One region of the Kitasatospora sp. NPDC090308 genome, then DNA from elsewhere that is predicted to be linked to it. Evidence: riboswitches for the same ligand, from Rfam matches in the RefSeq annotation. Region 1 holds a riboswitch; each other region holds the start of a gene.
The links. Region 1 has a riboswitch for cobalamin ahead of ACIQVD_RS26065 (short-chain fatty acyl-CoA regulator family protein). Riboswitches for the same ligand answer to the same signal wherever they lie in the genome.
Positions count from the first base shown of each region.

Region 1 (3,604 bases):
CGGTGGGCCGGTGATCGTCCCGATGACGCTGCTGCGCCGGGACTACGCCGCCGAGATCCACCACGCCGTCCGCGCCGCCGGCGTCCCGCTGCACCACCTGCTGCTGCACGCCGACCCGGACACGGTCCGGGCCCGCATCGACGCCGGTGCCGAGTTCCCCGGGGACGAGGAGCGCAGCGAGAGGGTCCGCGTCTTCCGGCGCGGCAGGCTGCCCCGCTACGCCGAGGCGTACCGGGGGTGGCTGGCCGCCGCCGCCGACGTCATCGACACCACCCGCCGCACGCCCCGTCAGGTCGCCGACCGGGCCCTGGAGATCCTCGGGGCGTTGCCCGGCCGTGCGCCACAGCCCCGGGAGGAGTCGGCATGATCGACGGATGGACCACGCTCTCGTCGACCGTCCAGTACCGGGGAGTGCGGCTGGTGGTGCGCCGTGACGCGGTCCGGCGGGCCGATCGGAGCACGGGGACCTACGAGTTCACGGAGTCCGTCGACGGGGTGCGGGTCGTGGCGCTCGACGGGTGGGGGCGGGTCGCACTGGTGGAGGAGGACGTCTACGCGTGCGGGCAGCGGTTGCTGATGTGTCCCGGGGGAGGGTGCGAGCCGGGGGAGGAGCCTGCGGCGGCGGCGCGGCGGGAGCTGGCGGAGGAGGCCGGCGTCCGGGCCGACCGGGTCGAGCCGTTGACGGCGATGTGGCGGATGCCCGCCGGTGCGCGCACCCGGGAGCACCTGTACCTCGCCACTGGTCTGACCGTCGGGGAGCACCGCCGGGAGGCGAGCGAGGCCGACATGGAGTTGCGCTGGGTGCCCCTGCCGGAGGCGGTGGCCATGTGCGCGGACGGCCGGATCACCGAGGCGGGCACGCTCGCCGCCGTCCTGCTGACGTCGCGGCGCACGGCCGCCCCCGGCTCGCCCGCCGGTGGCGCGGCTCGGGGGTGACGGCGGCGCGGGGCGAGGGGGCGCGGATGCCCTGGACTTACCAGGACGCCCGACTATAGGGTCGAAGGCAGGTCCGCGGTGTCAGGGAAGCCGGTGCGAGTCCGGCACGGTCCCGCCACTGTGACCGGGGAGTCCGTCCTCGTGGGCGAGGGCCACTGGCAGCCAGCCGGGAAGGCCGGGGGGCGGGCGTCGATCCGGGAGTCAGGATACCGGCCGCGGGTGATCCGTGTTTTCCACGAGGATGGAGACGACACGCCATGACCCCGGGCTGCTCCCGCACCACCGGTGCGCCACCCGGCCACGTGCCGAAGTCCGTCGGGGCCCAGATCCCCTGACGGAGTGTCAGGCCGCCGCGTCCGCGCGGTGGCCGCACCGCCGCGCGCCCACCCCCGCCGGCGGCCTCCACTCCTCCCCTCCGCACCACCCGGGACGGGAGAAGGAGCCGATGGTACGAGAACTCACCCCCCGCGTGGCCGGCAAGCCGGTCGCCGGCACCCCCGGGGACCTCCGGCGCGGCCTGGAGGCGGTGGGGTTCGCCGTCGCCGTCCCGGCCGAACTCGGCCGCCGGGCCGCCGAGTTCGGCCGCCGACTTCGCCCGGGGCGAGGCCGCCGGACCGGACTTCTCCGCGATCATCCACGCCCTCCGGAGGGACGGCCCGCCTGACGCGCGGGGCAGCGTACGGAGCAGAGCAGGCAGAGCAGGAAGAGGGACACGTCGCACCATGGCACCACCCGTCGGGCGCAAGGTCTTCGCCCACGCGAAACTGCGGCGGCTGCGCCGCGAGCACGGCATGAACCAGGTCGAGCTGGCGCACGAGCTGGGCCTCTCGACCAGCTACCTCAACCAGATCGAGCACAGCCGGCGGCCCCTCACCGCCGCGGTGCTGCTGCGGATCTCCGAAGTCTTCGGCGTGGAGCCGGAGTTCTTCTCCGAGGCGGAGGAGGAACGGCTCGCCACCGACCTGCGGGCCGCCCTCGCCGACGAGGCGTGCGGCCTCGCGGTCGCGGCGGAGGAGGTGGTGGAGGCGAGCCGGAACCATCCGGACGTCGCCCGGGCGCTGGTCGCGCTGCACCGCCGCTACCGGGAGGCCGTCACCCGGGTCGCCGCACTCGACCACCCGGGGGGTGCCGCCGCGGCGCTGGTGCCCGCCGAACCCCACGACCAGGTACGGGACTTCTTCTACGCGCACCACAACCACATCGCGGTCCTCGACGCGGAGGCCGAACGCACCGCCGCCGCCCTCGCCGCGGACCCGACCGGCCGCACGGCCGCGCTGGTGGCCAGGTTCGGCGCCCGCCACGGGGTGCGGGTGCTGGACGCCGACCCGGGCGACCGGGCCGAGATGCGCCGGTTCGACCCGGCCGGCGGCACCCTGCGCCTGTCGCCCTGGCTGGCGGACGGCCAGCGGGCCTTCCAACTCGCCACCCAGCTCGCGCTGCTGGAACACCGCCCGCTGCTCGACGCCCTGGTCGCGGCGGCCGAACCGGCCTTCACCTCCGCGCAGGCCGCCGACCTGGCCAGGATCGGCCTCGCCAACTACTTCGCGGGCGCCCTGCTGATGCCGTACTCCGCCTTCCACACCGCCGCGGAGGAACTGCGCTACGACGTCGAACTGCTCCAGGCGCGCTTCGGCGTCGGCTTCGAGACGGTCTGCCACCGGCTGTCCACCCTCCAGCGCACCGGCCGGCGCGGCGTGCCGTTCTCGTTCCTGCGCGCCGACCGGGCGGGCAACATCTCCAAGCGGCAGTCGGCGACCGACTTCCACTTCTCCCGGCTCGGCGGCACCTGCCCGCTCTGGACCGTCTACGAGGCGTTCTCCGCACCCGGGCGCATCCTCACCCAGGTCGCCGAGATGCCCGACGGCAAGCGCTACCTCTGGATCGCCCGGACGGTGACCCACGGCGGCCACGGCCACCGCGCGCCCCGCAGCGAGTTCGCCGTCGCCCTCGGCTGCGAACTGCGCCACGCCCACCGCCTGGTCTACTCCGAGGGGATCGCCCTCGACCGGGGGCGGGCCGCCACCCCGATCGGCCTGGGCTGCCGGATCTGCGAACGGACCGACTGCGCCCAGCGGGCCCGCCCCCCGGCCGCCGGTCGGCTCGTGGTGGACCCGGACCGGCGCACCCGGGTGCCCTACCCGGTGACCGGCACCGTCCGGCGGCCCGGACCGTCGTAGCGGGCGAGCGGGCGGATCAGCGCGTTGTGGGCGAGCTGCTCGGTGATGTGGGCGGTCCAGCCGGTGATCCGGCTCATCACGAAGATCGGCGTGAAGGCGGGAGTGTCGAAGCCCATCAGGTGGTAGGCGAGGCCCGCCGGGTAGTCCAGGTTGGGGTGGATGCCCTTGCGCTCCAGCACCGCCTCGCGCAGGGCGGTGTGCAGGGCGGCCAGCCGGACGGCCCGGGGGTCCGCCGAGCCCTCGACCAGCCGGTCGAGGGCCGCCTGCATGATCGGGACGCGGGAGTCGCCGTCCTTGTAGACCCGGTGGCCGAAGCCCATGATCTTCCGTTCGGAGGCGAGTGCCCGGTCGAGCCAGTCCGCGGCCCGGGCCGGGTCGCCGATCTCCTCCAGCATGTGCATCACCGCCTCGTTGGCGCCGCCGTGCAGCGGGCCCTTGAGGGCGCCGATCGCGGCGGTGACGGCGCTGTAGAGGTCGGAGAGGGTGGAGGT
Region 1 is NZ_JBIVXY010000013.1:123,932-127,535, reverse strand. Features, by position in the region: gene ACIQVD_RS26075 (AAA family ATPase) at 1-367, shown strand, start outside; gene ACIQVD_RS26070 (NUDIX domain-containing protein) at 364-936, shown strand; cobalamin riboswitch at 996-1,169, shown strand; gene ACIQVD_RS26065 (short-chain fatty acyl-CoA regulator family protein) at 1,659-3,113, shown strand; gene ACIQVD_RS26060 (bifunctional 2-methylcitrate synthase/citrate synthase) at 3,071-3,604, opposite strand, start outside.

Region 2 (3,604 bases), on a different contig from region 1:
GGTGGCCAGGTAGCCGGTGAGCTGCTCGGCGAAGTACTGCACCATGTCGTTGCGTTCGGGCTCGCCGTGCACCAGCACGTCCAGGCCCGCCCGCTCCTGGTAGGCGACCACCTCGCGGACCTCGGCCTCCATCCGCTTGCGGTAGTCCGCCGCGTCGATCCGTCCGGCGTTCAACTCGGCGCGGGCGGAGCGCAGTTCGGCGGTCTGCGGGAAGGAGCCGATGGTGGTGGCGGGCAGCAGCGGCAGGCCGAGCCGGGCCTTCTGCGCCGCGGCGCGGACGGCGTACGGGGCGTCGCGGCGGATGTCGGCCTCGGTGACGGCGGCGGCCCTGGCCCGGACCGCCGGGTCGCGGGTGATCGGGGAGGCCGCGCGGGAGGCCAGGTCGGCCCGGTTGGCGGCGAGTTGGGCGGTGACGGCGGCGGTGCCCTCGCGCAGGGCGCGGGCCAGCAGGGCGGTCTCGGCGGCCTTCTGCCGGGCGAAGGCCAGCCAGCGGCCGATCTGCGGGTCGAGGTCGCGCTCGGCGGCGGTGTCCAGCGGGACGTGCAGCAGTGAGCAGGAGGGGGCGACGTCCACCGTGTCGGCCAGGCCGAGCAGGGTCGCCAGGGTGGCGAGGGACTTCTCCAGGTCGTTGATCCACACGTTGCGGCCGTCGACCACCCCCGCGACCAGCCGCTTGCCGGGCAGGCCGCCGACGGCCGCCAGGTCGGTCAGGTTGCCCGCCGCCGGGCCGGTGAAGTCCAGCGCCAGGCCGTCGACGGGGGCCTTGGCCAGGGTGATCAGCGCCTCGCCGAGCCGGTCGAAGTACGAGGCGACCAGCAGCCTGGGGCGGTCGGTGAGCGCGCCCAGCTCCCGGTAGGCGCGGGCGGCGGCGTTCAGCTCGGCCGGGGTGCGGTCCTGCACCAGCGCGGGCTCGTCGAGCTGCACCCACCCGGCGCCGGCCGCCCGCAGGTCGGCCAGCAGCTCCGCGTACACCGGCAGCAGCCGGTCCAGCAGGGTGAGCGGCTCGAAGTCGGCGGCCACGCCGGGCGCGGGCTTGGCGAGCAGCAGGTAGGTGACCGGGCCGAGCAGCACCGGGCGGGCCCGGTAGCCCTGGCCGAGCGCCTCGCGCAGTTCGCCGACCTGCTTGGCGGAGTGCGCGGCGAAGACGGTGTCCGGGCCCAACTCCGGCACCAGGTAGTGGTAGTTGGTGTCGAACCACTTGGTCATCTCCAGCGGCGCCACCTGCTGGGTGCCGCGCGCCATCGCGAAGTAGCCGTCCAGCGGGTCGGCCTGGTACGCGGCCCGGTGCCGGGGCGGGACCGCGCCGACGGCGACCGTGGTGTCCAGCACGTGGTCGTACAGCGAGAAGTCGCCGGTGGGGACTTCGGTGATGCCGGCGCCGGCCAGCTGCCGCCAGTTGGCGCAGCGCAGTTCGGCGGCGGTGGAGTGCAGCGCGTCGGCGGTGACGGTGCCCCGCCAGTAGCCCTCGACGGCCTTCTTCAGTTCCCGGTTCCCGCCCTGGCGGGGGTATCCGTGGACGGTTGCCGCGGCTACGGACTTCGCAGTCAAGGGGACTCTCCTCGCGAGCCTTGATCCTGGGTCCGGTGCACAGGAGGCGCGGAAGGGTGCCGAGACCGGGCGGTGCCGCGCTCGACCGCGCCTGCCCGCCTGGTGTCCGTACCGACCCGCCCTCGAGGTCACCGGTCACCGGGTGCGAACGGTCGCACCCGGGCAACGGGCAGGTCTTCGGACTCGCGGGCCCGCCCGGGGAGGCTCGACGCTCCCGGGCACCTACTGGCCGTCGCTTCCCAGGCCCGTCCGGACCCAGTGCGTATGACGGCGGTCGTTCCCACTCACCGCTGCGGGGCAGTCCCGGATTCCCACCGGGTTCCCTCTTGCGACGCCCTGCCTGGCGGACAGGGCGAACCAGTTGCGCGGCCAGTGTAGAACGGACCGGGCGTTCTCCGGTGCGAAGTGCGGCAGCTGTCCGGTCCGTGGGACGCGCGGGCGGACGGCGGACGGGCGGACGGTGGTCAGCCGGTGCCCGGGCGGTGTTCAGCCGTCGGTGCGGCGCAGCAGGTAGCTGTCCATGATCCAGCCCTTGCGGGCCCGGGCCTCGGCCCGCAACTCGGCGATCCGGTCGGCCTGTTCGGCCAGCGGGCCGGAGACCAGGATCTCGTCCTCGGTGCCCAGGTACGCCCCGTAGTGGATGTGCACGCCCGCCGGGTCGATGGCGGTGAACGCGGCCTGCCCGTCCAGCATCACCACCGCGTCCTCGGCGCCCGGCCCGAAGCCCTCGGCGGCCAGCCGCCGCCCGGTGGTGATCCGCACCGGCCGCGCGGTGCGGGTCAGCGTGGTGCGGTGGCGGGCCGCCAGCACCGAGACGCTGCTGACGCCGGGCACCACCGTGTACCCGAACCCGGTCCGCCCGCGCGCCAGGACCCGGTCCAGCACGGCGGTCACGCTGTCGTACAGCGACGGGTCGCCCCACACCAGCAGCGCGCCCGTCCCGCCGTCCGGGAGCTCCTCGGCCACGGCCCGCTCCACCAGGTCGGCCCGCCGCTCCCGCCACTCCTCGACCGCCTCCGCGTACCCGGCCGCCGACCGGTCCCGCGCCGGGTCCACCAGCTCGACCACCCGGTGCCCGGCCCGGCCGTGCTCGGCGATCATCTCCCGCCGCAGCCGCATCAGGTCCTGCCGTTCCTCCGGCTTGTCGAGCAGCAGGAACACGTCGGTGCGGCCGATCGCCTTGACCGCCTCCAGGGTGAGGTGGTCGGGGTCGCCCGCGCCGATGCCGATGACGAGAAGAGTACGCATACCGGCGATTGTGCCTGCTGCCCGGCGCGTCCACCGGCTCGGGTCGGCGCTCCGGCCGGCAGCCCCCGGCGCGCGGAGCCCGGCGGGGCGTCGTGCGCGCGCGGACGCGCGCTGGGCCATCGGACGCACTCCGGCGGGCCGCGGCCGGGCGGCGGCGGGGCGGGGCGTGACGATCGGCGCAGAGCCTCCGTGCGCCCGGCGCGGGGGAGGAAGGTGCGTCGTGACAATGGACCGTCGTCGTTTTCTGACCGTGGGCGGAGCACTGGGGGCGGGGCTCGCGGCGGGCGTCTCCCCGGCCCGCGCGCAGGACCGGGGTGCGGGTGCGGGCCCGGGTTCGGGTCCGGCCTCCGGCGCGGACGCGGGCTCGGTGCGGGCGTTCCCGCCCCGCCAACGCGGGTGGCGGGCCGCGCCGCCGGACTGGCAGGCGCTGCGGCAACGGCTCGGCGACCGGCTGGTGCTGCCCGCCGACCCCGGGTACGGGACGGCGCGGCTCGGCTTCAACGAACTGAACGACGGCCAACTCCCCGGCGCGGTCGCCAAGTGCGCCTCCGCCGACGACGTCCGGGCCTGCCTGGACGTGGCGCGCGGCCACGGCCTCCCGATCGCCGCCCGCAGCGGCGGCCACGGCTACCTCGGCTACAGCATCCCGGACCGGGGCCTGGTGATCGACCTGCGCGCGCTGAACACCGTCCGGGTCGACCCCGACGGCAGGGCCGAGGTCGGCGCGGGCGCCCGGCTGATCGAGGTCTACGCGGGCCTGGCCGCCGCCGGCCGGCTGCTGCCCGGCGGGTCCTGCCCCACCGTGGGC
Region 2 is NZ_JBIVXY010000021.1:3,009-6,612, reverse strand. Features, by position in the region: gene metE (5-methyltetrahydropteroyltriglutamate--homocysteine S-methyltransferase) at 1-1,548, opposite strand, end outside; cobalamin riboswitch at 1,699-1,925, opposite strand; gene cobF (precorrin-6A synthase (deacetylating)) at 2,035-2,796, opposite strand; gene ACIQVD_RS31365 (FAD-binding oxidoreductase) at 3,047-3,604, shown strand, end outside.
Region 2: linked by a shared signal. The riboswitch ahead of metE (5-methyltetrahydropteroyltriglutamate--homocysteine S-methyltransferase) and the one ahead of ACIQVD_RS26065 (short-chain fatty acyl-CoA regulator family protein) in region 1 are both predicted to bind cobalamin.

Region 3 (3,604 bases), on a different contig from region 1:
CGCACGCCAGCGCGGGCGGCGCCCTGCTGCTCACGCTGTGCGTGCAGCGGCTGACCAACGCGGTGGTCGGGGCCGGGATGCTGGCCGCCGCGGCCCGCCGGCGGCCCCTCGGACTTTCGGCGGGCGCCCGGTCGCTGCCCGCGCTGACCGCCGTCGGGGTGGCCGACGTGGCCGCGAACGGCCTGTACGCGGCCGCCTCGCACCTGGGGTCGGTGGCGGTGGCGGCCGTACTGGCCTCGCTCTACCCGGTGGTCACCGCGCTGATGGCGCGCGGCCTGCTGAAGGAGCGGCTGCTGCGGGTGCAGGTGGTGGGCGCGGGCCTCGCGGTGGCCGGGACACTGATCCTGGCCGCCGGCTGACGCGCCGTCAGGACGCGCCCGCCCGCGGGCCGCCGAACGCCCGGGAGCGCTTGGCGATCCGCCAGTAGCCGATCGCGGCGGCCCAGACCACCACGAACAGGCCGACGATCACGAAGCCGACGTTGTCCAGGCCGAGGCCGGCGATCCAGCCGGTGACGGGGTCGGTCAGGCCGAACTTGTCGTGCAGCACGGCGACCAGCTCGATGGTGCCGATCACGAAGGCCACCGCGATCGACAGCCCGGTGATGGTCAGGTTGTAGTACACCTTGCGGACCGGGTTCGAGAACGCCCACTGGTAGGCGATGTTCATGAACGTGCCGTCCAGGGTGTCGAACAGGCTCATCCCGGCGGCGAACAGCAGCGGCAGGCAGACCACCGCGTACCAGGGCAGGCCGGAGGCCGCGCCGGAGCCCGCCATCACCATCAGGGTGACCTCGGTGGCGGTGTCGAAGCCCAGGCCGAGCACCATGCCGACCGGGAACATCTGCCCGGGGCGGCTGATCGAGCGGGTGGCCCGGTTCAGCAGCCGGGCCAGGAAGCCCCGGGCGTCCAGGTGCTTCTCCAGCTCGGCCTCGTCGTACTCCCCGGCCCGCATCGCCCGGAACACCCGCCAGATGCCCAGCAGGGCGACCAGGTTGAGCGCCGCGATCAGGTAGAGGAAGGCACCGGACGCGGTGGTGCCGACGGTGCCCAGCACCTGGTGGGTGGTCGAGTCCTCGTCCATCAGGGTGCCCGCCAGCGCCGCGCCCCCAGCCACCAGGGCGGCCATCAGCACCACCATCGAGGAGTGGCCGAGCGCGAACCAGAAGCCCACCGAGACCGGGCGGCGGCCGTCCGCCATCAGCTTGCGGGTGGTGTTGTCGATCACCGCGATGTGGTCGGCGTCGAAGGCGTGCCGCATCCCCAGGGTGTACGCGGTGACGCCCAGGCCGACGCCGAACACCTGGGTGCCGACCCGGTAGTCGTACGGCACCACCAGGAACAGCAGCGTCCCGAAGGCCACCGCGTGCAGGGCCAGGATCACCGCCATCAGCCCGGCCGTACGCAGGGTGTCCTCGCGCCGCCAGCGCAGGGCGGGCAGGACGGCGACCGGGCCGGTCCCGGCCAGGGTCGATTCGGGCGCGGTCATCCGCGGATCACGCTCCAGCACCTCGTGGATCACTTCGTGAGATGCCGTGGCCGGTCTCCTGGCTGACGGGGTGTTGCGCGCCGGCGCCCGGCCTTCCCGGCCGCGGGGGCCAGTGGCACGGGGTGGGAGCCGACGACTCCCCGATCACAGTGGCGAGGGCCGCTCCGGACTCCCGTGCCGCGCACTCGCGTGGCGGACACGGTGCACCGGCTTCCCGAGCACCACGGCCCGCCCACCGTAGGCCCGCCGCGGGTGCCGCGGCAAGGGCGCACCCGGGCCGGGGTGGCGCAGATCACGCCTGGTCAGCGGTGTGCTGACCGCCGGTCAGGCCATCCAGAAGAAGACGCAGGTCATCCGCTTCTCCTCCAGCGCCGTCCCGTGGTACTCGGTCGCGGTGTGGATCAGGTTGGCGGTGTAGAGCAGCAGCCGGTTGTAGCGGTGCGGGACGGCCAGGTCCTCGGTGAAGGAGTCCGGCGGGACGAAGCGGGTGCCCAGCGCGTCCACCAGGTTGTTGTGCGGGGCGACCACGCTGTTGCCGCCGAGCCGGCCGCCGGGCAGGCTCTGCCGGTAGAAGCTGGTGCCGCAGCGCTTGGGGACGGCCGGGTTGAGGTACAGCACGGCGGCGTAGCGGCACAGCGAGCGGGAGTCGGTGTGCGGGCGCGGCTCGCACTCCCCGGCGCCCACCACCTGCACGCAGTTGTGGTTGAAGGTGCCGCCCTCGGCCTCGTCCAGCGCCCAGATCCGCGGCGCGCCGGTGGCCTCCCGGACCAGCTCCTCGACCCGCGCCAGCTCCGCCGGCTCCAGGCCGGGCATGGCCCGCAGGCCCGGCCAGGACTCCGGCTTGTGCGGGTAGCCCTCGTCCCAGTCGGTGCGCGCCAGGTGCCGGGCGCGCACCGCGTCCGGGTCCGGGAGGACGTCGTCCAGGACCCAGTAGTCACGGCCGCGGGTGGGCTTGCGGTACGGCAGGACCGGGAGCGCCGGGGCGGGGCGCCGGTCCTGGAACGGGAGAGCGGGCATGGACCCGACAATAGGAGCGGTGTTCCGGGGCCTCGCCCAAGATCCGGTCAACCTTGCGTCAAGGCTTGCCCGTGACGCGGCGTCAGGACCGCTGGCAGCGCGGGCACCAGAACAGGTTCCGGGCGGCCAGCTCCTCGGTGCGGACCGGGGTGCCGCAGACCAGGCAGGGCCGGTCGTGCCGCCGGTACACGTACACCTCGCCGCCGTGGTCGTCCACCCGCGGCGGGCGGCCCATCGCCTCCGGGGTGTGCTCGGGGCGGACGGTGTCGATCCGGCCCGCGGCCACGCCGTCGTGCATCAGCGCCACCAGGTCCGTCCAGATCGCGTCCCACTCGGCCCGGGACAGCTCGCGCCCGGGGCGGTGCGGGCTGATCCCGAGCCGGAACAGCACCTCGGCGCGGTACACGTTCCCGACGCCGGCCAGCACCTTCTGGTCCATCAGCAGCGCGGCCACCGTGCTGCCGCTGCGGGAGACCCGCCGCCAGGCCGCCTCCCCCGACTCCCCGGCCCGCAGCGGGTCCGGCCCCAGTCGGCGGTGGACGGCCGCCTTCTCCTCCGGCGTGAGCAGCTCGCAGGCGGTCGGCCCGCGCAGGTCGGCGTACCCGGTGCCGTTGACCATCCGCAGCCGGACCTGCCCGACCGGCTCGGGCGCCTCGCCCGCCCCGAACGCGTACTTCCCGTACAGCCCCAGGTGCACGTGCAGCCAGTGCTCGCCGAAGCCCAGGAACAGGTGCTTGCCGTGCGCCTCCGCCTCGTCCAGCACCCGCCCGTCGATCAGCGCGGCCCCCTCCGCGAAGCGCCCCTGCGGGCTGGAGACCCGCACCGGGCGCCCCCCGAACAGCTCGTCGTTCTGCCTGGCCAGGCGGTGGATCACATGCCCCTCGGGCACCGGCGGTCAACTCCTCGGTCGTGGTGGTCGCGAGGAGTCCATTGTCCCAGGGCGCTCGGACAGGCCGGGCGGCCCGGTTCAGAGGGCAGCGGCGGCCTCGCGCAGGGCGGCGAGTTCGGCCAGGGCGAGGGCGGTGAAGTCCTGGCCGGGGCGGGCCGCCCAGTGGGCGAGGGCGGTGCGCAGGGCGAGCAGGGTGAGTTCGGCGGTGAG
Region 3 is NZ_JBIVXY010000005.1:424,660-428,263, forward strand. Features, by position in the region: gene ACIQVD_RS15120 (EamA family transporter) at 1-359, shown strand, start outside; gene ACIQVD_RS15125 (HoxN/HupN/NixA family nickel/cobalt transporter) at 367-1,488, opposite strand; cobalamin riboswitch at 1,519-1,729, opposite strand; gene ACIQVD_RS15130 (DUF6445 family protein) at 1,813-2,505, opposite strand; gene ACIQVD_RS15135 (Fpg/Nei family DNA glycosylase) at 2,588-3,394, opposite strand; gene ACIQVD_RS15140 (helix-turn-helix domain-containing protein) at 3,473-3,604, opposite strand, start outside.
Region 3: linked by a shared signal. The riboswitch ahead of ACIQVD_RS15125 (HoxN/HupN/NixA family nickel/cobalt transporter) and the one ahead of ACIQVD_RS26065 (short-chain fatty acyl-CoA regulator family protein) in region 1 are both predicted to bind cobalamin.

Region 4 (3,604 bases), on a different contig from region 1:
TACGCGGTGAGCATGATGCGCTCGGAGATCAGGGTGGAGAGGGTCTTGGCCTCGGCGGAGTCGAAGTCGATCCGCAGCTGGAAGAAGACGTCCTGCAGGCCCATCACGCCCAGGCCGACCGGCCGCCAGCGGGAGTTGGAGGTGCCGGCCTCGGTGGTCGGGTAGAAGTTGATGTCGATCACGCGGTCGAGGAAGGTCACCGCGGTGCGGACGGTGGCGTCCAGCCGGTCCCAGTCCATCGCGTTCAGCAGGTCGGCGGCGGTGGCGCCGGGGGCGACGTGCGCGCCCAGGTTGACCGAGCCGAGGTTGCAGACCGCGGTCTCGGAGTCGTCGGTGACCTCCAGGATCTCGGTGCACAGGTTCGAGGAGTGCACCGTGCGGCCGGGCAGCGCGGTCTGGTTGGCGGCCCGGTTGGAGGCGTCCTTGAAGGTCATCCAGCCGTTGCCGGTCTGCGCCAGGGTGCGCATCATCCGGGCGTACAGGGTCTGCGCGGGGATGGTGCGCACGGCCTTGCCGGCCAGCTCGGCCTTGACGTACGCCTCGTCGAACTCGGCGCCCCACAGGTCGACCAGCTCCGGCACGTCGGCCGGGGAGAACAGCGACCAGTCGGCGTCGGCGTTGACCCGGCGCATGAACTCGTCCGGGATCCAGTGCGCCAGGTTCAGGTTGTGGGTGCGCCGGGCCTCCTCGCCGGTGTTGTCGCGGAGCTCCAGGAACTCCTCGATGTCGGCGTGCCAGGTCTCCAGGTACACGCAGGCCGCGCCCTTGCGCCGGCCGCCCTGGTTGACCGCCGCCACGGAGGAGTCCAGGGTGCGCAGGAACGGCACGATGCCGTTCGACTTGCCGTTGGTGCCGCGGATCAGCGAGCCGCGGGAGCGGATCCGCGAGTAGGACAGGCCGATGCCGCCGGCGTGCTTGGAGAGCCGGGCGATCTGCGCGTACCGGTTGTAGATCGAGTCCAGGTTGTCCAGCGGCGAGTCCAGCAGGTAGCAGGAGGACATCTGCGGGTGCCGGGTGCCGGAGTTGAACAGCGTCGGCGAGCTGGTCAGGTACTCCAGCCGGCTCATCAGGGTGTACAGCTCGGCGACCTCGCGCACCGACTCCTCGGTGGTGCCGACCGCCAGGCCCGCCGCCACCCGCAGCAGGAAGTGCTGCGGGGTCTCGACCACCTTGCGGGTGATCGGGTGGCGCAGCAGGTAGCGGGACTGGACGGTGCGCAGGCCGAAGTACTCGAAGCGGTCGTCGCCCGCCTCGTCGATCAGCGAGTCGAACAGCCCGGCGTGCCCGGCCACGAACGCGGCGGTGGCGTCGCCGATCAGGCCCTCGGCGTGGCCCACGGCCACCGAGGAGGAGAACGAGGTGACGCCCTGGGTGGCGGCCTCGTCGCGGATCTCCAGCGCCAGCAGGCGGGCGGCCAGCTTCGAGTACTGCGGGTCCTCGGCGATCATCGACGCGGCGGCCTCCACGGCCAGCCCGCGCAGCTCGGCGAAGTCCGAGCCAGCGTGGCGGCCGCGCAGCGCGGCGGCGGCGACGTGGCCGGGGTCCACCTGGGGGAGGTCGGTGCTGCGGTCGGTGAGCAGCCGGAGCAGCGCCGCACCGGGGTCGGTGAAGGCGTCGGCGGATCCCTGGGACGGCAGGGTGACTGAGGCGGCGACGGTCAAGGCGCACTCTCTCCTGTGGCGGCGGACGTGGCTCGGGTTGTCCGGCACCGCACGCGGCCAGGGGAGGGCGGCACGAAGGAACGAGAACGCGTTCCGGCGCGCGAAGACCACCCCCGGTCCGCCCGCGAGACCGGACGGCAAAGCTGTGCTGCATGGCGTCTGCGGGGATGCCGTGTCGCACACCGTCGGCAGGTCCTCGGACTGCGCGGGCGTCGCAGCAACCCGCTCACCGTTGCGGGGCAGTCCCGGATTCGCACCGGATTCCCCTGCGTCGACAGCGAGAGTGAGCATACATGTTGTGGTGGCTGGAACTGGAAGCACCAGATGTAGTAGCGCGTGTCGCGTCGGCGGTGCCGCGCGTAGACAACGAAACCGTCCGCGAACCGTCCGCCGGCCGCCCACGAACCGTCCGCCGACCGCCCACGAACCGTCCGCGAACCGCCCACTGACGGCCCGTGGGCCCGCCCGTGAACCCGCCCGCGGACGGCCCGCGGACGGCTTCGGGTCCGGGCTCGGGGCCCGGCTCGGGCCCGCCCTCAGAACCGCGTCGTGTAGACCCACAGGTCCGTGCCGGGCGCCGCCGACCAGTCCCGCGCGGGGCTGCGGACGAAGCCCAGGGCGTCGTAGATCCGGTGCGCGGCGGTCATCGACGGCCGGGTGGAGAACGCCATCCCGGCCAGCCGCAGTTCCCGGCTGCGCGCGATCGAGGCCCGCACCAGGGCCCGGCCGACACCGCGCCCGCGGGCCGCCGCGCCGACCGCGAGCATCCGGATCTCGCCCTCGTCGGGGTGCGCGACGTCCGCCCACGCGGTGCCGCCGGGCGCGAAGGTCACGCAGCCGAGCACCGCCCCGCCGTCGTCGACGGCGACCAGGAGCTCGGCCTCCCGGTTGCGGCGGGCGGCGTCGCGGAGGAGTGCGGCGTAGGGGGAGTCGGGGCGGGTGTGGCCGTCGCCGACGAAGGCTTCGACGCTGACCTCCCCGGCTCCGGCGAGGTCGCGGTCGAGGGCGCGGCGGACGGTCGGGGAGCGCATCCGGACAGTGTGCCGGACGGCCGACGGCGCGGGTCGGCCAGGTCCGGGTCGAACGGGTAGCCGCCCGGCCGGTGCACGTCGTCGCGGCCGTGCCGGCCGTTGCGGTCCAGGTCGCGGCCGACCAGGACGCCGAGGAGTCCGAAACTGCCGAGGAGGCCCAGCAGGGCGAGTGCGGTGGTCATGCCTCCACTGTCCGCGCCCGGCCGGGGCCGGACGAGTGGCAGGAACGCACCATTGCCACGAAATCCTGCCACTGCCATGCTGGCCGGATGCGGAAGCTGGAGAACGTCGCCGTCGTGGTGCTGGAGGAGGTCCACCCCTTCGAACTGGGGGTGGCCTGCGAGGTGTTCGGCCTGGACCGGAGCGAGAGCGGCCTGCCGGTCTACGACTTCGCCCTGGTCGGCGACCGCCCCGGCCCGATGCGCACCCACTCCGGCTTCACCGTCGACGTCCCGCACGGCCCCGAGCGGATCGCCGGGGCCGACCTGGTGATCGCCACCGCCACCGGCATCCGCGCGCACTACCCCGAGGAGGTCTGCGCGGCGCTGCGGGCCGCCCACGACCGCGGCGCCCACCTGCTGTCGATCTGCTCCGGCAGCTTCCTGCTCGGCGCGGCCGGCCTGCTCGACGGCCGCCGCTGCACCACCCACTGGCGCTACGCCGACCTGATGGCCGAGCGCTTCCCGCTGACCACCGTCGAACCCGGCGTGCTGTACGTGGACGACCACCCGGTGATCACCTCGGCCGGCACCGCCGCGGGCATCGACGCCTGCCTGCACCTGGTCCGCAAGGTGCAGGGCGCCGAGGTGGCCCGGGCGATCGCCCGCCGGATGGTGGTCGCCCCGCACCGGGACGGCGGCCAGGCCCAGTTCATCAACCGGCCGGTGCCCGAGGGCGGCGGCGAGTCGCTGG
Region 4 is NZ_JBIVXY010000002.1:585,682-589,285, forward strand. Features, by position in the region: gene ACIQVD_RS06620 (ribonucleoside-diphosphate reductase subunit alpha) at 1-1,661, opposite strand, end outside; cobalamin riboswitch at 1,831-1,969, opposite strand; gene ACIQVD_RS06625 (GNAT family N-acetyltransferase) at 2,198-2,692, opposite strand; gene ACIQVD_RS06630 (helix-turn-helix domain-containing protein) at 2,962-3,604, shown strand, end outside.
Region 4: linked by a shared signal. The riboswitch ahead of ACIQVD_RS06620 (ribonucleoside-diphosphate reductase subunit alpha) and the one ahead of ACIQVD_RS26065 (short-chain fatty acyl-CoA regulator family protein) in region 1 are both predicted to bind cobalamin.